Luteolibacter flavescens: one gene and its partner. The protein of the gene in region 1 interacts with the protein of each later gene in a pairwise test. Links are inferred from orthologs where the notes say so. Each region holds a gene or a part of one and is shown on either strand. Other genes may lie near its edges.

The links.
Region 2: the proteins of OKA04_RS18640 (region 1) and priA interact in binary tests that used the Escherichia coli proteins (3 or more experiments, as listed by UniProt). The link is inferred for Luteolibacter flavescens from one-to-one orthologs.

Annotation. Positions count from the first base shown.
Region 1 is NZ_JAPDDS010000012.1:21,774-29,545, forward strand. Bases 1,961-4,738 are described here. They hold OKA04_RS18640 (single-stranded DNA-binding protein), read right to left. Parts: upstream 3,711-4,738; coding sequence 3,210-3,710; downstream 1,961-3,209. Other genes in these bases: chrA (chromate efflux transporter), read left to right, coding at 1,961-3,149; rpsF (30S ribosomal protein S6), read right to left, coding at 3,790-4,077; pth (aminoacyl-tRNA hydrolase), read right to left, coding at 4,093-4,680. Outside these bases: OKA04_RS18620 (ABC transporter permease), read left to right, coding at 1-15; OKA04_RS18625 (ABC transporter permease), read left to right, coding at 18-1,169; OKA04_RS18630 (hypothetical protein), read left to right, coding at 1,200-1,730; more of chrA, read left to right, coding at 1,842-1,960; OKA04_RS18655 (50S ribosomal protein L25), read right to left, coding at 4,796-5,383; OKA04_RS18660 (reverse transcriptase family protein), read left to right, coding at 5,749-7,041; OKA04_RS18665 (sensor histidine kinase), read right to left, coding at 7,096-7,772. UniProt on the Escherichia coli protein: Plays an important role in DNA replication, recombination and repair. Binds to ssDNA and to an array of partner proteins to recruit them to their sites of action during DNA metabolism. Acts as a sliding platform that migrates on DNA via reptation.
Region 2 is NZ_JAPDDS010000003.1:394,293-402,263, forward strand. What follows is about bases 3,304-6,280. They hold priA (replication restart helicase PriA), read left to right. Parts: upstream 3,304-3,667; coding sequence 3,668-5,893; downstream 5,894-6,280. Other genes in these bases: OKA04_RS07565 (hypothetical protein), read right to left, coding at 3,304-3,452; OKA04_RS07575 (tetratricopeptide repeat protein), read left to right, coding at 6,010-6,280. Also shown: dxs (1-deoxy-D-xylulose-5-phosphate synthase), read left to right, coding at 1-502; OKA04_RS07550 (DUF3634 family protein), read left to right, coding at 506-742; OKA04_RS07555 (YwqG family protein), read left to right, coding at 752-2,017; OKA04_RS07560 (hypothetical protein), read left to right, coding at 2,028-2,264; more of OKA04_RS07565, read right to left, coding at 2,271-3,303; more of OKA04_RS07575, read left to right, coding at 6,281-7,074; OKA04_RS07580 (SGNH/GDSL hydrolase family protein), read left to right, coding at 7,129-7,971.

The DNA of each region.
Region 1 (7,772 bases):
AACCTCCGCGGATAATCATGCTCCCATTCTCATACGCGGTGAGGAATCTCACCCGCTCGAAAAGCAGGCTGCTCCAGACCATCGGCGGCAGTGCCCTTGTGGTGCTGCTGGTGATGGCCGCAGTGGCGATCAACCAAGGGATGAAGCGAGTGCTCTCCGCATCCGGTTCGCCGAACAATGTCGTCCTCGTCGGGGCGGGATCCGAGGAAAGCATCCAGCGCAGCGAGGTGGCGGAGAGTGCCGCCGGGATTGCGGAGGCGGCCGTCCCCGGCATCGGTGAAGAGCTCGGGGTGCGAGCCGTCTCCAGCGAGATCCACTACATGAATTATGTCGATCTCGGTGGCGGCCAGCGGGCGCAGGCAATGTTCCGCGGAGTCACTCCACAGGCGCTTCGCGTCCATCCGGAGGTCCGCGTCATCGCGGGGAGCTTTCCTTCCGCAGGGCAGATCATGATCGGTCGGCTGGCCTGGCGAAAGCTCGGTGTGCCGGAGGCTGCCCTGCAGCCGGGAAAGCACGTCACACTCGATGGCCAGGACCTCGTGATCTCCGGGATCTTCGCCGCTCCCGGCACGGTGCTGGAGTCGGAGCTATGGGCCACCCTCGGGGACATCCGCGTGCTGTCGAAGCGCGAGACGGTATCCTGTGTCGTCCTCCGCCTCGATGATCCCGCGGGATTCGCCGATGCCGATCTCTTCGCAAAACAGCGGCTCGATCTCGAACTCAGCGCGATCCGCGAGAGCGACTACTATGCACGCCTTAGTTCGTTCTTCAAGCCGCTGCGGGCGATGACCTGGATCACCGCAGGCCTGATCGCTGCGGGAGCCTTGTTCGGCGGGGTGAATACGCTTTACGCGGCATTTGCCTCGCGGGTGCGAGAGATGGCCACGCTGCAGGCAATCGGCTATGGCCGCGGCGCGCTGCTCGCCAGTCTGGTCCAGGAAAGCACGCTGGCTTGTCTCACCGGCACCTTGCTCGCGTCGCTCGCCGCGGTGCTGCTGCTGGATGGACGCACCGTGCCATTCTCCATCGGTGCCTTCACGCTCGAGATCGGGCCGGGCGTTGCGATCACCGGCGTGGTGACCGGGCTGCTCCTCGGCCTGCTGGGTGCCTTGCCCCCGGCAATCCGCTGCCTGAAACCATCTCTTCCCTTCGCCCTCCGGTCCTCCTGAATCTCTAAACCACTACCAACAAACTCCATCATGAAAACAAAACTGATCCTTGCCGCCGCCGTCAGCCTGCTCGCCTCCTGTCAGGAGAAGTCCGCACCCGCTGCGGAGCAAAAGACTCCAGCGGCACCGAGCGCGGAATTGTCGAAGGTCTTCGCCACTGTCCCCACGGGTGAGGCGAAGGCCATCCATCTCGTCCGCACCACCGTGCAGCCCGGTGATGAGATCACCCTGACCGGGCGCATCATGGGCAAGTCGAAACCTTTCGTCGAAGGCCGCGCCGCTTTCGTGCTGGGCGATGCGGAAGTGCTCACACCATGCAGTGAGAAGCCGGGCGACAACTGCGAGACGCCGTGGGACACCTGCTGCAACTCCGCCGAGGAAAAGAAGGCCGGCATCGCCACCATCCAAATCACCGGAGCCGATGGCAAGGTGCTGGCGGAAGGCGTCGAAGGAGTCGGCGGACTGGCCAATCTCGCCACCGTGACGGTCTCGGGCGAGGTCGCCCCGGGATCATCCGCGGATGCCCTGATCGTGAATGCGACCGCGCTGCAGGTGAAGTGAGGTGATGCGAAGTATGGGCGTGCGTGTGACGCTATCGCCACCGATCTTTCCGGGTATCCCGGGGTGCCTCCTTTGACATGGCTGGCTCCCCGGGCAGCCCGGGCTTTGGCGATGACTTCACCTCCTCCCGTTCCCACGTTTCGAGAAGCGTTGCGCTTCTGGATCAAGCTCGGCTGGATCAGCTTTGGCGGTCCGGCGGGGCAGTTCGCGATCATGCACCGGGAACTGGTGGAGAAGCGCCGCTGGCTGAGCGAAGAACACTTCCTGCACGCGCTGAATTTCTGCATGCTGCTGCCCGGGCCGGAAGCCCAGCAGCTCGCGACCTATCTCGGTTGGCGCCTGCACGGTGCCCGGGGTGGCATCGCGGCAGGTGCCTTGTTCGTGATTCCCTCGGTCCTCATCCTGTTTTTCCTGAGCTGGCTCTACATGGCCGGGGGTGAGGTGACGTGGATCCAGGGGATCTTCTACGGACTGATGCCGGCGGTCATCGCGATCGTCGCATCGGCGGTGAAGCGCATCGGCTCGAAGGCGCTGAAGACACCGGCGCTGTGGGTGCTGGCACTTCTCGCCTTCGTTGCGATCTTCTTTTTCAAGGTGAACTTCGTCGTGATCCTGACTGTCACAGCATTGGTCGGATGGATCGGCGCAAGATTCTGCCCGTCGCAATTCCCGGCGGGGAAGGGGTATGGGAAAGCGGATGCGGGAAGAGCATCCTTTGTGCAGCTCCCGCCATCGCCTCGCGCGACCTTGCGGCGGAGCCTTACCGTGACTGGCATTTGTCTCGCGCTGTGGTGGCTGCCGGTCGTTGCTTGCGGGCTGCTGTCAGGCTGGCATGGCGTCCATTTCCAACAGGGGCTCTTCTTCAGCAAGACGGCGATGGTCACGATCGGCGGGGCGTATGCGGTGCTGCCGTATGTGAACCAGATGGCAGTGGAGCATTACCACTGGCTGGATGCCGGGCAGATGATGGCGGGCCTAGGTCTAGCGGAGACGACGCCCGGGCCGCTGATCATGGTGCTGCAATTCGTGGGCTTTGTGGCCGCGTGGCAGAATCCCGGCGACATGTCGCCTTTGCTAGCAGCGACGTTGGGAGCGGGAATCACCACGTGGGTGACGTTCTTGCCGTGCTTCCTGTTCGTCTTCCTCGGCGCGCCTCATGTGGAGAGGCTGCATGAGCGACCACGGCTCGCATCGGTGCTCACGGCGATCACCGCTGCCGTCGTGGGAGTCATCCTCAATCTCGCGATCTGGTTTGCCATGCACGCGCTCTTTCCCGAGGGCAGGGGCTTCGATGCGATCGTCGCCGTGATGGCCATCGCCGCGTGGATCGCGATGGAGAGATTCAAGGTGGGCATCCTCCCCGTGCTTGCGACGTGCGCGGCGCTGGGGGTATTGGTCTCGATGCTCGGTGGCGTGTAGGGAAGCGCTCTAACTCCGCTCCACGAAAAAGGCCGGGCATTGCTGCCCGGCCTTTTCGGTTCAGAAGGGAATGTCGTCTTCCTCGTCGTGGTAGTCGCCGGAGCTTGCCGGCGAGGCACCTTGCGGTGCGGAAGATTGGCGCGGCTGCTGGGAATACCCGCCGCCACCGCCACCGTCTCCATTGCCGGGACGCGAGCCGCCACCACCACCGCCGCCTGCACCTTGCTTGCCGTCAGGCAGGAATTGCAGGACTTCGGCGACGACCTTGAGCTTGCTGCGCTTCTGGCCGGACTGCTTGTCCTCCCAGGTGTCCATCTGCAAGCGGCCTTCGACGAAAACGCCGCGGCCCTTGGTCAGGTACTTCTGCGCATTCTCCGCATTCGTACCCCAGACGGTGATGTCCACGAAGGTGGTTTCATCGGACCAGTTGCCATTGCCATCCGCGACACGCCGGTTCACGGCAAGACCAAGGTCGCCGACAGCGGTTCCCTTGGGAGTGTAGCGGACTTCGGGATCACGGGTGAGATTCCCGATCAACATCACTTTGTTGAGATTGGCCATGGCAGGGTAGGGGCAGGCTAGTTATGGCAAGGAAAGGGAAGAAAGATGAGGTGTTCCAGTGAACATCTCAAGCGAAATCTCAGGCAACGCGCTGGAAGTGCTGCAGGTGAACGTTTCCGTTCAGCTTCAGCTTCTCCTGGATGCGGGTGATGGTCTCAGGCTCGGCCTTGAAGGAGTAGCTCACGTAGTGGCCGCTTTCCAGATGGCGGGAGGCGTAGGCGAACTTGCGGCGGCCGAGCTGGCGGACGTCGGCGACGTTCGCGCCTTCGGATTCGATTTCCTTGCTGACGGTGGCGACGAGGTCATCGATGGTGCCTTCGATCGACTTGGTGTTCAGGATGACGAGTCCTTCGTACTTGCGGCTCATGTGGGGTCGTTTTGGTTAGGTGGTTCCGTTGTTGCTATTGTAAAATCCGGCTGCGGCCGTGAGGCCTTGGGAGAGCGCAAGCTGCACAGCGGCAACGGCTCTTGCAAGTGTGTTTTCAAGCGCTTCCCGCTCATCCTCGCGGAAGGTTCCCAGCACGTGGCCGGTCATGTTTCCAGGCTCCGAGGCACCGATCCCGACCTTCAGCCGGGGGAAGGCGTCGCCTCCCAGATGCTCGATCATGGACTTGATTCCATTGTGCCCTCCGGCGCTGCCTCTCTCGCGGAAACGCAGCTTGCCGAGCGGCAGCGAGACATCGTCATAGACCACCAGCACCTGCTCCGGCGTCCACTTGTGAAAGGTGGTGATCTGGCGGACCGGCCGCCCGCTCAGGTTCATGAAGGACTGCGGCTTCACCAGCAGCACTCCGGACCCGGGGAGCTTCGCGACGTGGGATTGCCACTTCGGCTTCGACTCAAAGGGCACGCCGGCGAGCAGCGCAAGTCGCTCCAGCACCATGAAGCCCACATTGTGGCGGGTGTTCTCATACTGCCGGCCGGGATTGCCGAGGCCGACGACGAGGGGAATGGATGCTCCGGTTTCCAATGCGGGAATCTGAAATCTGAAACGTGAAATCCGGGATCTCAGATAAGAATCCCGGTCTTCAAAACAAAAGCCCGGGCCGCTGGTGCGGACCGGGCTTTCGGAAAAGAAATACCGATCAAGCGGAGGCGGCGGCCTCGGAGACGGCGGCGGCGCTCTTCGCCACGTGGGCGATCACGACGTCGTCGGCGTGGGTCGCGGTGACACCGGCTGGAAGCTTCACGTCGCCGATGTGCAGCGAGTCGCCTTCGTTCAGGTGGGTCACGTCGAACTCGAGGACTTCCGGCAGCACGGAGGCCACGCAGCGGACTTCGAGGGTGTGGCCGAGCTGCTCGAGCAGGCCACCGGCCTTCACGCCTGCGGCTTCACCGGTGAGGTGCACCGGGATGTGGGCGGTGATTTCGCTGTTCTCGTCCACCGAGAGGAAGTCGATGTGCAGCGCCTTGCCCGAGAGCGGGTCGTGCTGGACGGTCTGGAGGAAGGCGAGCTGGTTCGCACCGCCGAGGTCCAGATTGATGAGAATGTTTTCCGAGGTGGCGTGGGCCAGCAGTTCGCCGAATGCCTTGGCATCCACCTTCAGGTTCTTGTTTTCGGTGCCGCGTCCGTAGATGACGGAAGGGATCCAGCCCTCGCGACGCAGTTGTTTGAGGACACCGGAACCGGAGCGCTGGCGCGGTTCGGCTTTGAGAACGTGCTTCTTGGCCATGACGAAATGGGCGTGAGGATTCAGGACCCTTGCCGCGAGATTTCCGCGGCCGGGGGCGGGGTCTGTAGCGGTCTCCCAGGGGTTTGTCAAAATTTTGTTCAATGCGGTTTTCGGATCGTGTCCGGGATGCGGCGGGCTTTGACGTGATCGCATCCGTCGGCGTAGCGTGATGACGGATCGCAGGGAGGCCCGCGCGCCAAGCTGGCCATGTGTGGAAACGCACCCGGCCTCCCCGGGGATACCCCGGGGGATCGACTCATCAAGGCATCACGAGGCCCGGGCCTAGTCACGCTCCCGCGTGAAACCGCCCGCGCCAGACCGGACGCGTTGGTGCGCGGTGCCTCCTTGCATCCACCCGCCCGCCAATGTCCTCCCGAGCCCACAGCATCCGCCTGCTGGCCGCCGCACTGGCGGCCGGGCCGATGGATGATGTGGAGGCACTGGTGGATCGCGCGAGGCCGCTGGTGGGGGACTTGGGAAAGGCCCGCTGGCTCAGGCCGCTGGCGGAAAAGCTGGCCCGCGAATTCGGAGCCCAGCCGCGCCCGACCGTGCGCCAAGTGATGGATCGCATCCTCGACCATCGTTCCTTCATCGAAGCATGGACGCGCGGGCAGGGTAGGATCACCGCCGCCCACGTGATGCCGGTGATGGCTCCGGCGGAGGGTGCCCCGAGGTCGTGGGATCTGCCGGGGATTTCCACGATAGGGGAGCTGTCCGATGTGTTGGGAATCCACGCCGATGACCTCGGCTGGCTGACCGCCTACGGCACAGCGGAGCACTACCGTCACCGCTGGCACCAGAAGCCCGACGGTCGCTTCCGGCTGATCGAGATGCCGAAGACCCTGCTGAAACACGTCCAGCGGAGGGTGCTGCGGCGGATCCTCGATGCGATCCCGCCGCACGAGGCGGCGATGGGGTTTCGCAAGGGAAGCTCGGTGCGTGATTTCGTGGCACCGCACGCGGGCAGGCACGTGCTGGTCCGCATCGATCTGGAAGACTTCTTTCCCTCGATTTCCTCAGCCCGGGTGCTGCGGGTATTGCTGACGGCGGGCTACCCCGAGGCCGTGGCGCATGCCCTGACCCGGCTGGTGACGCATGCCGCCCCTCACGGCGTCGTATCGGAGAAGCCGCTCGCGTGGGCGGCGAGGCGACGGCTGGCAACGCCTCATCTGCCGCAGGGGGCTCCGACTTCTCCCGCACTGGCAAACCTGTGTGCCTTCCGCCTCGATTGTCGCCTGGGCGGTCTCGCGAAGGCCGCGGGTGCTAATTACACGCGATACGCGGACGATCTCCTTTTCTCCGGCGGCGAGGATTTCGCGCGGCAGACGGGGCGCTTCGTTGTCGCGGCTGCGGCTGTCATCCTTGAAGAAGGATTCACGCCGAATCATCGCAAGACCCGCGTGATGCGTCGGGGGCAGCAGCAGCACGCTGCCGGGGTCATCCTCAACGAGCGGCCGAATATCGACCGCCGCGAATACGACCGGCTGAAGGCGATCTTGACGAATTGCGTCCGCCACGGGGCCGAGTTGCAGAACTGCGAGGGGCATGCGGACTTCGCGGCGTATCTGTCAGGAAAAATCTCGTGGGTCGCCTTCATCCATCCGGAGAAGGGGCGGAAGCTGCGTGCGATCTACGAGGGGATCGAGTGGGGCTTTTGATGCGCCGTCCACACGTGTCGACGGAACGTCGACACCCCTTATCAAGAAGGCCGGTCAATCCGTCATCTTCTGCAATTCCGGCAGCGCATTTGCCTCGGCCTCGGCGAGAAGGCGTGCCTCGGCCTCGCGCGGGACTTCCATGGTGAAGCGCGTCTCCTGGCCCGGGGTCGAGCTGACGTCGATGCCGCCGCCGTGCGCTTCCACCGCGCGCTTCACAATTGAAAGCCCGAGTCCGGTGCCCTTGATCTCTTCCTGCGAGTGGTGCTTTTCCACCCGGTAGAAGCGTCGGAAAATGTGCGGCAGGTCTGCACTCGGGATGCCCACGCCATCGTCGGCCACCCAGATGCGGGTCACTTCTTCATTCCGGCTGCAGCCGATGGTCACGGTGAGGCCGGGACGTGGATTCTGCTTCAACGCGTTTTCGACAAGGTTGAAGAGCACCTGCGTCCAGTAAAAGCGATCGCCGGCGAAGGTGAAATCGAGATCCGGCATGTCGATCTTGATCGTCGCCTGCTGGTTGTGGATCACGGATTCCAAACGCTCCAGCACGTCGCTCACGCAGGAGCGGATGCGGAAAGGCTTCACCTTCAGCGCTGCTGCTTCGCCGGACTCGAGACGGGAGATGACAAGCATGTCCTCCACGATGCGGGAGATGCGCTCGGTGTGCTTGCGCATCACCTTCAGGAAGCGGCGCGTGAGCTCCTTGTCGTCGAGCAGGTCGTCGTCGATGA
Region 2 (7,971 bases), on another replicon or contig:
CATGCTGAAGTGGATGGCGGACTACGAGGCCGGTCCGACCGCGATCCGCTACCCGCGCGGCCCGATCAATGGCACCCCGCTGGACGCGCCGGTCGCTCCGATCGAGCTCGGCAAGGCGATCGTCGAGTCCGAGGGCACCGACGTCGCGCTGATCGGCCTGGGCACCCTCTTCGAAATGGCGAAGCAGACGAAGGCGCTGCTGGAAGCCAAGGGCCTCTCTGTCGCGCTGATCAATCCCCGCTTCATCAAGCCGCTCGACGGTGCGGTGCTCGAGCGCTTCGCCCGCCAGTGCAAGGTGGTCTGCACCTTCGAGGACCATGTCCTTCACAATGGCTTCGGCTGCGGCGTGATCGAGCTGCTGCACGACGCCGCCATCACCACGCCGGTCGAGCGCATCGGCTGGCCGGATGAATTCGTCGAGCACGGCAAGCCGGACACGCTGATGCAGCTCCACGGCCTCACCGCGGAAGCGGCGGTCGCGAAGGTGATGAAGCACTTCTGAGCGATGCTCTGGCTGCTCAAGCTGACTTCCCCGCTCGTCCTCGTGATCCGAGCAGGGAAGGTCGGCTTGGCCAAGGGGCGTCTGTCCGGCGGCATCATCCGGGAGATCCAGTCCATCGTTTCCGACGAGGGCATCGCCTCTGGCACCATTCATGCCGACGGCTCCGGCAGGTATCATTTCTCCGACAGCATCCCGGGAGAGTTACATCAGCAGTTGAGGAACGTGCTCGTTTCCTCATAAGCTGCCGATATGGCAACGATCCATTACGAGGGTCTGGATGGCTGGCAAAAATCCGCGGCGCTCTGGGGCGCGGCCGGGATCTTCCTTGCTCTCGCAAAATCACCGCCACTCCCGTGGATGATCATCGCGATCCTGTGCGGCTCGATCACCGGGGGCGTGTGCGCCTACCTGCTCTCGCAGATGAAGCTCCGCGCGATATCGACCGCGGACTGGATCGGGCTGCTTGCCTTCGGTGCGGTGATCTATCTCATGTTCATCTCGACTCCTAGAGTCAGATTGTCACCGCTGGGGGCGCTTGGTCTCGGCTGCCTATTCACCTCCATGAAATCGCTGGTCTTCGGCATCGCGGGCACCCGGGCGATGAAGGCGGTGAATGAGAAAAACGCGAGCTGGCTGGGCAAGCTCGATCCCGCTCCCAAGCGTGTGGGGCCACCCCCATCTTCACCCTCACCGCTGGATGCGCCCGTCGATCTGGATGCGAGCAAGACACGACTCCTCGCCAATCTGCCGGAGCCGCTGCGGTCGGAGATCGCCGGTGCATTCCAGACCATCACGCTGGCCACTCCTTTCCGCTCGCTCCAGAGCATCCCCGCCGCGGCTTCCTCGCTCTCCGGAGCGGCCTTGCTCGATCCCGCGCATGCATGGCCGCATCGAGACGGCCAGCCACTCGATTTCCTCGCCCAGCTCAATCTGGAAGAAATCCCCGAAACCGGGCACGCTCGCCCGCCGCGCGGCCTGATCTCCTTCTTCTACGACGCGGCAAATTCGCCATGGGGCAGCGAGGCCGGAGATCGCAGCGGCACGGTGGTACTATTCTCACCTGACCCCGCGAGTGCCCGACCGATTCTAAAGCCGGGCACCCCGCCGCATGCACCGCCGCGCAAGCCGCTCGCCTTCACCCGGGTCGCCGCCTTTTGCCCGACCCGCGCGCAGGAGGAGCGACTGGAAGACTTCATCCAGCAATCGGACGCGGCCATCGCGGAGGTCGTGTCAGACGCACAGATGACGCTTTCCGAAGCGAACCCGCCCGAGGACCACCGAGTCCTGTCCGCACCCGCCCTCGTCCAGGAGGACATGGACGACGATCTGGCAAACGCCGCCGGATTCCTCGGTCTCCCCTCCTCCACGAAATGGACGCTGCTGCTCCAGCTCGACTCTGATCGCGACCTCGGCTGGTGCTGGGGCGACGCCGGGTGCCTCTACTTCTGGATTCCGGAAGAAGACCTAGCGGCAGGTCGCTTTGATCAGGTCTGGACGATTCTCCAGTGCTGCTGAAGATTCCGGCATGGCCCAGTTCGTCGAGCGAGTCGCCATCGAGTGGTATGAAGTGCAGGCCGGCCGTGTCCACGTCCGGAAGGGTCACCCGTCGCACCTGAAGGTGAATGCGCTGAAGAAGCTCTTCGAAACCGAAAAGGTCCCCGGCATCACCGGCTTCTGGACCACGCGCGACCGCTGCATCCACTTCAAGCTGAACTTCCCGCAAGACCTGCGCCCGGCGGTGCGCGCGATCGTGGATCCTTGAAGGGATTCAGCCCCCGGGAGTGACTCCCTCGGGGATGGAATCCAGCACTCTGGCACGCAGCGTGGGATCATCAATGCGCTGGGCCCAGGCCCGCGCGGCATCCTGGTCACGCCGCCACAGGAAATTCGCATAGACTTGGACGGACGCGGCATGGCCCGGTGCGCCCACATTGCCCAGTATCCACTCTCCCGCTGCCTGATGGTCACGCTGGCACCACGTGTTCATCGCATGAATGGTCGCGCTCTCCATGCCGGTCCGCCCCGCCCACTCCATGGCCTCCGCGGGACTGCGCTCGGCGAAGGCACTTGCCGTGCTGGCCACGATGCCATTTTGCTCCACCCACGGCTCGTCGAGATTTTGCTCCAGCCATGCCGCTGCCTTGTCGGGCTCGAAGGACCGCTTCACCTCGGCGATCCGGTTGGCAAAGCCTTCGATGTCCTTCGCCGGTGCGCCTGACTTCTGGATCCCGGCGAACCATTCATCCAGGTCCTCCTGTCCACCCTGACGGCTGATCCCATCGACGATTGCTCCATACTCGCCGCTCATGCCCAGCCCGGACCTGAAGATCCACTCCGCGGCAGCCTTCGGGTCCACATTCGACCAACCTCTCACCAGCCCGTAGACGAGCGAGCGGTCGCCACGTGCCATCTCGGGACTCGCCTCCACATGCTGGAGCGCCGATGCAGGATCGGTCTCGGCCCAGTGGAGCAGCGTCCGGTTCCTCGCCTCTCCCTTGGCGGCCTCGTTCCAGCCTTCGAATTCCGGGCTCTGGATGAATGCCAGCGCGCTGGCGGGATCGCGCCTGCCCCAGCTCTCCCAGATCCTCGACCACTCGCCGGCATTGCCACATCCCCTGAGATCGCTCTCGCGGATCAGGGCCAGGACGGTCGGGTAGTCCGCCACCTCGATGCGCTCCAGCATGCGCTCGAACTTCGCCAAGCGGCGATTCTCCACGCTGTCCCGGAAGATCGAGCGCACCGAGTCGGCGAACTCCCGCGTTTCCTCGCGCGATTGACCCCGTGGGCGCGTCCGCCCCGCCGGACCGGCGGACGAAGAGCCTTCATGGAAAGCGGAGCCGCGACTTGAAGCTGATCCGCCGCCCTCGGCACCGGCCGCGGCAGCCTCAGCCTGACGCCCCATGAGCCAACCGCCCAGTCCGCCGGCCATGAGCCCTGAGATGAAGATCATGGCAGCACGGGAGCGAAGAATGGATGAAGCACTCATGGGTGGACGTGACTGTGACTCCTTATCTCATGACATGGCATTACATCGGCGACCGGGAAGCAAGGCGGATCGCGATGGAAGCGTGTCCTACCAAGCTGGACCCGGCGGGCATCGCTCCCGGCCAAATCGCGAAAAATTTCGCGCCCAATCGGTTCCAATCGTGTCTAGAAGACCCCCCGATGCCCGCCGCCCGCGTCCTCATCGACGGCCCTTCCGAGCTCGTCTTCGACTACGCCATCCCGGATGGACTGAATGTCCAGCCCGGCTGCCGCGTGCGCATCCCCCTGCGCAACAAGCTGTCCCAGGGCACGGTGCTGGATCTGGTGCCGCAGCAGGACGACCTCGGCTTTGCCCTGCGCCCTCTGCATTCCCTCAGCGATCCCGAGCCGCTGATTACCCCGAACCTGCTGAAGGCGGGCCGCTGGATCGCGGACTACTATGGATGCAGTATTGAAAGCGTGATCCGCGCGCTGCTACCGGAGGCCGTCAGGACCGAGGACAATTCCGCAAAGGTCCGCAAGACGGTGGTGCTCGATCACGAGCCCTCTCCCGAGACGCTCGCCAAGCTCCAGAAGCGTGCGCCGAAGCAGGCCGCCATCCTTTCCCTGCTCACTCACGCTCCGGAACGGAAGATCGCGCTGGCCGACCTGGGCGACGGTGCATCCGCCTCCGTGAAATCCCTCGCGAAGCAGGAATTTGTCCGCGTGCTTGAGGAGGAAGTCCGCCGAGATCCGGAGGCGGATGGCGTCGAGGAGATCCTGCCCGACACCCCGCTCCCGCTCAATGACGAGCAGGAGGCTTCGCTTGAAATCATCCTTTCTTCGCTGCAATCCGCGGAGAACAAGCAGCCCATCCTGCTCCACGGCGTGACCGGCTCGGGCAAGACCGAGGTCTACCTGCAGTCCACCCGCGCCGCGCTGGACATGGGCAAGACGGTGCTGGTCCTGGTGCCGGAGATTTCCCTGACGCCGCAGACCGTGCGGCGCTTCCGCGCGCGCTTCGCCGGCATGCAGGACCAGGTGGCGGTGCTTCACTCGAATCTCTCCCAGGGCGAGCGCTTCGACGAATGGCACCGCATCCGCAAGGGCATCGCGCGCATCGTCATCGGCGCGCGCTCCGCGGTCTTCGCCCCGCTGCCGGATCTCGGTCTCATCCTCGTGGATGAAGAGCATGAGAACTCCTACAAGCAGGACCAGATCCCGCGCTATCACGGGCGCGATGTCGCCGTGCTGCGTGCCGCGCTGGAAGGCTGCACCATCGTGCTCGGCTCCGCCACGCCCTCGCTGGAGTCGTTTCAAAACACCCTCGAAGGAAAGTATCGGCTCGTGCGACTGGCCAAGCGTGCCGACGGCCAATCGCTGCCGCTGATCCGCGTGCTCGACATGCGGCTGGAGAAGCAAAAGCAGAAGGGCGGCATGGCCATCCTCTCCGACCGGCTGCGCAATGCCCTCGAGCAACGCCTGCTGAAGAACGAGCAGTCGATCCTCTTCCTCAATCGCCGCGGCTTCGCGCGCTCCCTGCAATGCCCGTCATGCGGTGCCGTCTGCATGTGTCCTCACTGCTCGGTGGCGCTGACGTATCACCGCGATGAGGAGAGGCTGATGTGCCACATCTGCGGGCATCAGGCCGTGGTGCCTCGCAAGTGCCCGGAGTGCCGCGACCCGGCAATCGCATTGCAAGGCTACGGCACGCAGAAGGTGGAGGAGATCATCGCAAAGGTGCTGCCGAATGCGAAGGTCGCCCGCATCGATGCCGACGCGATGCGAAAGAAGCACGCGCTGCGCGACCTGTTGAATGCCTTCCAGGCCCGCAAGATCGACATCCTCATCGGCACACAGATGATCGCGAAGGGGCTGCATTTCCCGAATGTGACCCTTGTGGGAATCCTCAATGCGGACATCGGCCTGCATGTCCCGGACTTCCGCGCGGGCGAGCGGGTTTTCCAGTTGCTCACGCAGGTGGCCGGTCGTGCCGGTCGCGGCGATTTGGAGGGCGAGGTGATCGTCCAAACCTTCACGCCGCACTCGCCCTCGATCCAATTCGCACGGCATCACGACTTCGACGGCTTCGCCGAGCAGGAGCTGGAATTCCGCCGTCAATTCAGCTTCCCGCCCTTCTCACACTGCGCCGTGCTCACCAGCCGCTCCACCCACGAGCGCCGCGCGGAATTCACGCTCCAGACGCTCCACCGCCGTCTCACGGAGAATACGCCGCCGGACATCATCATCGGCGACCCGCTGCCCAGCCCGCTGGTGAAAACCCACGGCCAATTCCGCTTCCAGCTCATGCTGCGCAGCACGAAGGCCCGCCCCATGACCCGCCACGTGCAGCAGGTCCTGCAAAAAACCACGCTCCCGGAAGACGTCACCGTGGTCTTTGACATGGACGCGTGGAGCTTCACGTGAAACTCCGCTTTTCCCGCGTTTTGCGATTTTGCGTGGGGAGTGCATGACACATTCCAACTTGCCTGTGCGGCGGAGCGGGTCGATGGGTGCCCGCTAAGAAAAAATTCGCCGTTAGCATGAAACCCACATTCGCCAACGAACCGGACCTCAAAGAGGCCTTGAAAGAAAATCCCGCCGACTGGGAAACCCGCAAGCGACTGGCCCATCTCCTCTACGATCAGGAACGCTTTACCGACGCTGCCAACCTCGTGTGGGCGGCGGATGAAATACCGAACATCGACATCGAGCTCGCCTTCGCCGCACGCGTGCTGGCAAAGGCGGCACCGAGGAAATCGATACGCCTGCTCACCGCGCTCCTGGAGCTGAACCAAGGCAAGGCAGTGCAGAACCTGGGACTCGCGAATGCCCTGCTCCATCATGGCATGGTGCTGCAGGCGGCGCGATTCTACGGAGCTGCGATGGAAGCCGATCCCGATCTGGGAAATGCTGACCTCGAGCACTTCATGCTGTGGATCGACGACGAGGAGTCCCTGTGGGGGAACTTCAAGAACCGGAGCCCGCGCCTCGGCGAGCTGCCATGGATGAAGCGCAGCCTCGAGGAATCGATGAAGCTGACCGCCTCCATCAGCCGACACACGACGCCGATCCGCGTGGCGAGCCTGCAGGAAGCCCTCGGAGAAGAACTGACCAACGAACTCTACGAGCAGACACCTGCGAAAAACGCGCAGCCAAGTCCGCCACCGGCAGTGACGATCCCGCTGGATCGCGTCGCGGAGAAAGACCGGCTCTTCGACCCGGAACTCGGAGCAGCAAATGCACCGGAGCCAGCGAAGAAGAAGGCACGTCCCGCCGCGAAGAAAGCGGCCAAGACTCCGGACAAGCCAGCCAGTGCGCCGAAGCCATCATCCGGCCCGCCTGCGCCGGATCTACCGCCGCCGCCGACCGTGGCCCCGACAGCAGCGCCTGCTGCTGCGACCGCGCCTCGCAAGCCCGCACTGCCACCACTGACTGCCAAACCGGGTGGACCACCATCTGGCGTCCCGGCGCCCAGCCTGCCCGGCGGAGCAAAGGCCCCGGCGCGATCACCCGATCTGCCCGGGCTCACGAAGCTCAAGCTGACGCCATCCCATCCCTCGAAAGTGAAAATGCCTTCGAGCGTCGCGGTGGACGATGAAAGTTGAGTAGGGAGATCTCCCGGATCGACTTTGCGGGGGCCGACCACTATCGCTCATGCGATGAAGGTCGCCCCCGCTTTTCTTGCCACTGTGTTCTTGTTCCATGCCGCTCCGTTGGAAGGTGCCGAGCAGATCGTGACCCTCGGTGACTCGCTGACCTTCGCCTACGAGGCATCGTTTGCCTTCGAGAAGAAGATCCTGGGAACCACCTATGGAGACGGCTTTGGCCCGCAAGTCCGCAATTGGGTCGAGATATTGAGTTCAAATACCTATCGAAAGAATCATTTTGACCTCGGGGCTAGAGACTCAATATCGCTCCTAGTCGGCGGTTCGCTCTACTTCCGCCAAAAGCACAACTGGGCCATCCCCGGTCTCAAAGTCGATCAGCTCCGCCGCTTCGTCAGCGGCGACGCCACGGTCACCGATCTCCTCGCGGAGGACCCGGACTTCGCGAGCTTGAGCCTGGCGCTGAGTTTTTCGGACTTCAACGAGAACACCGATTTCAACGTCACCGATCTGGAAGCACAGATCGCCAATACCGCCGAACGTCTCACCTTCTTCATCGGCGGGAACGACATCAATGGCGTCTATGGTACCATCTACAATGGCGGCTCGCCCGGGACCTTCGTCGATGACTTCATCGCGGACTCCGCCTTCATCCTCGACTGGGTGCTCGATATCAATCCGGGCATTCAGATCGTGGTGGTGAATGTCCCGCACGTGGGCATCACCCCGGATGTGAAGGCGAGCTACCCCACGCATGCGACGAAGACGCCGCTCGTGACGAACGTGCTGGCTGATCTTAACGCACGCCTCGCCGGTCTCGCAGCCGAGCGTGGACTCGGCTATGCCGATATTTTCACCCCCACCCTGCCCCTGCTGGGCACGGCACCATTTTGCATT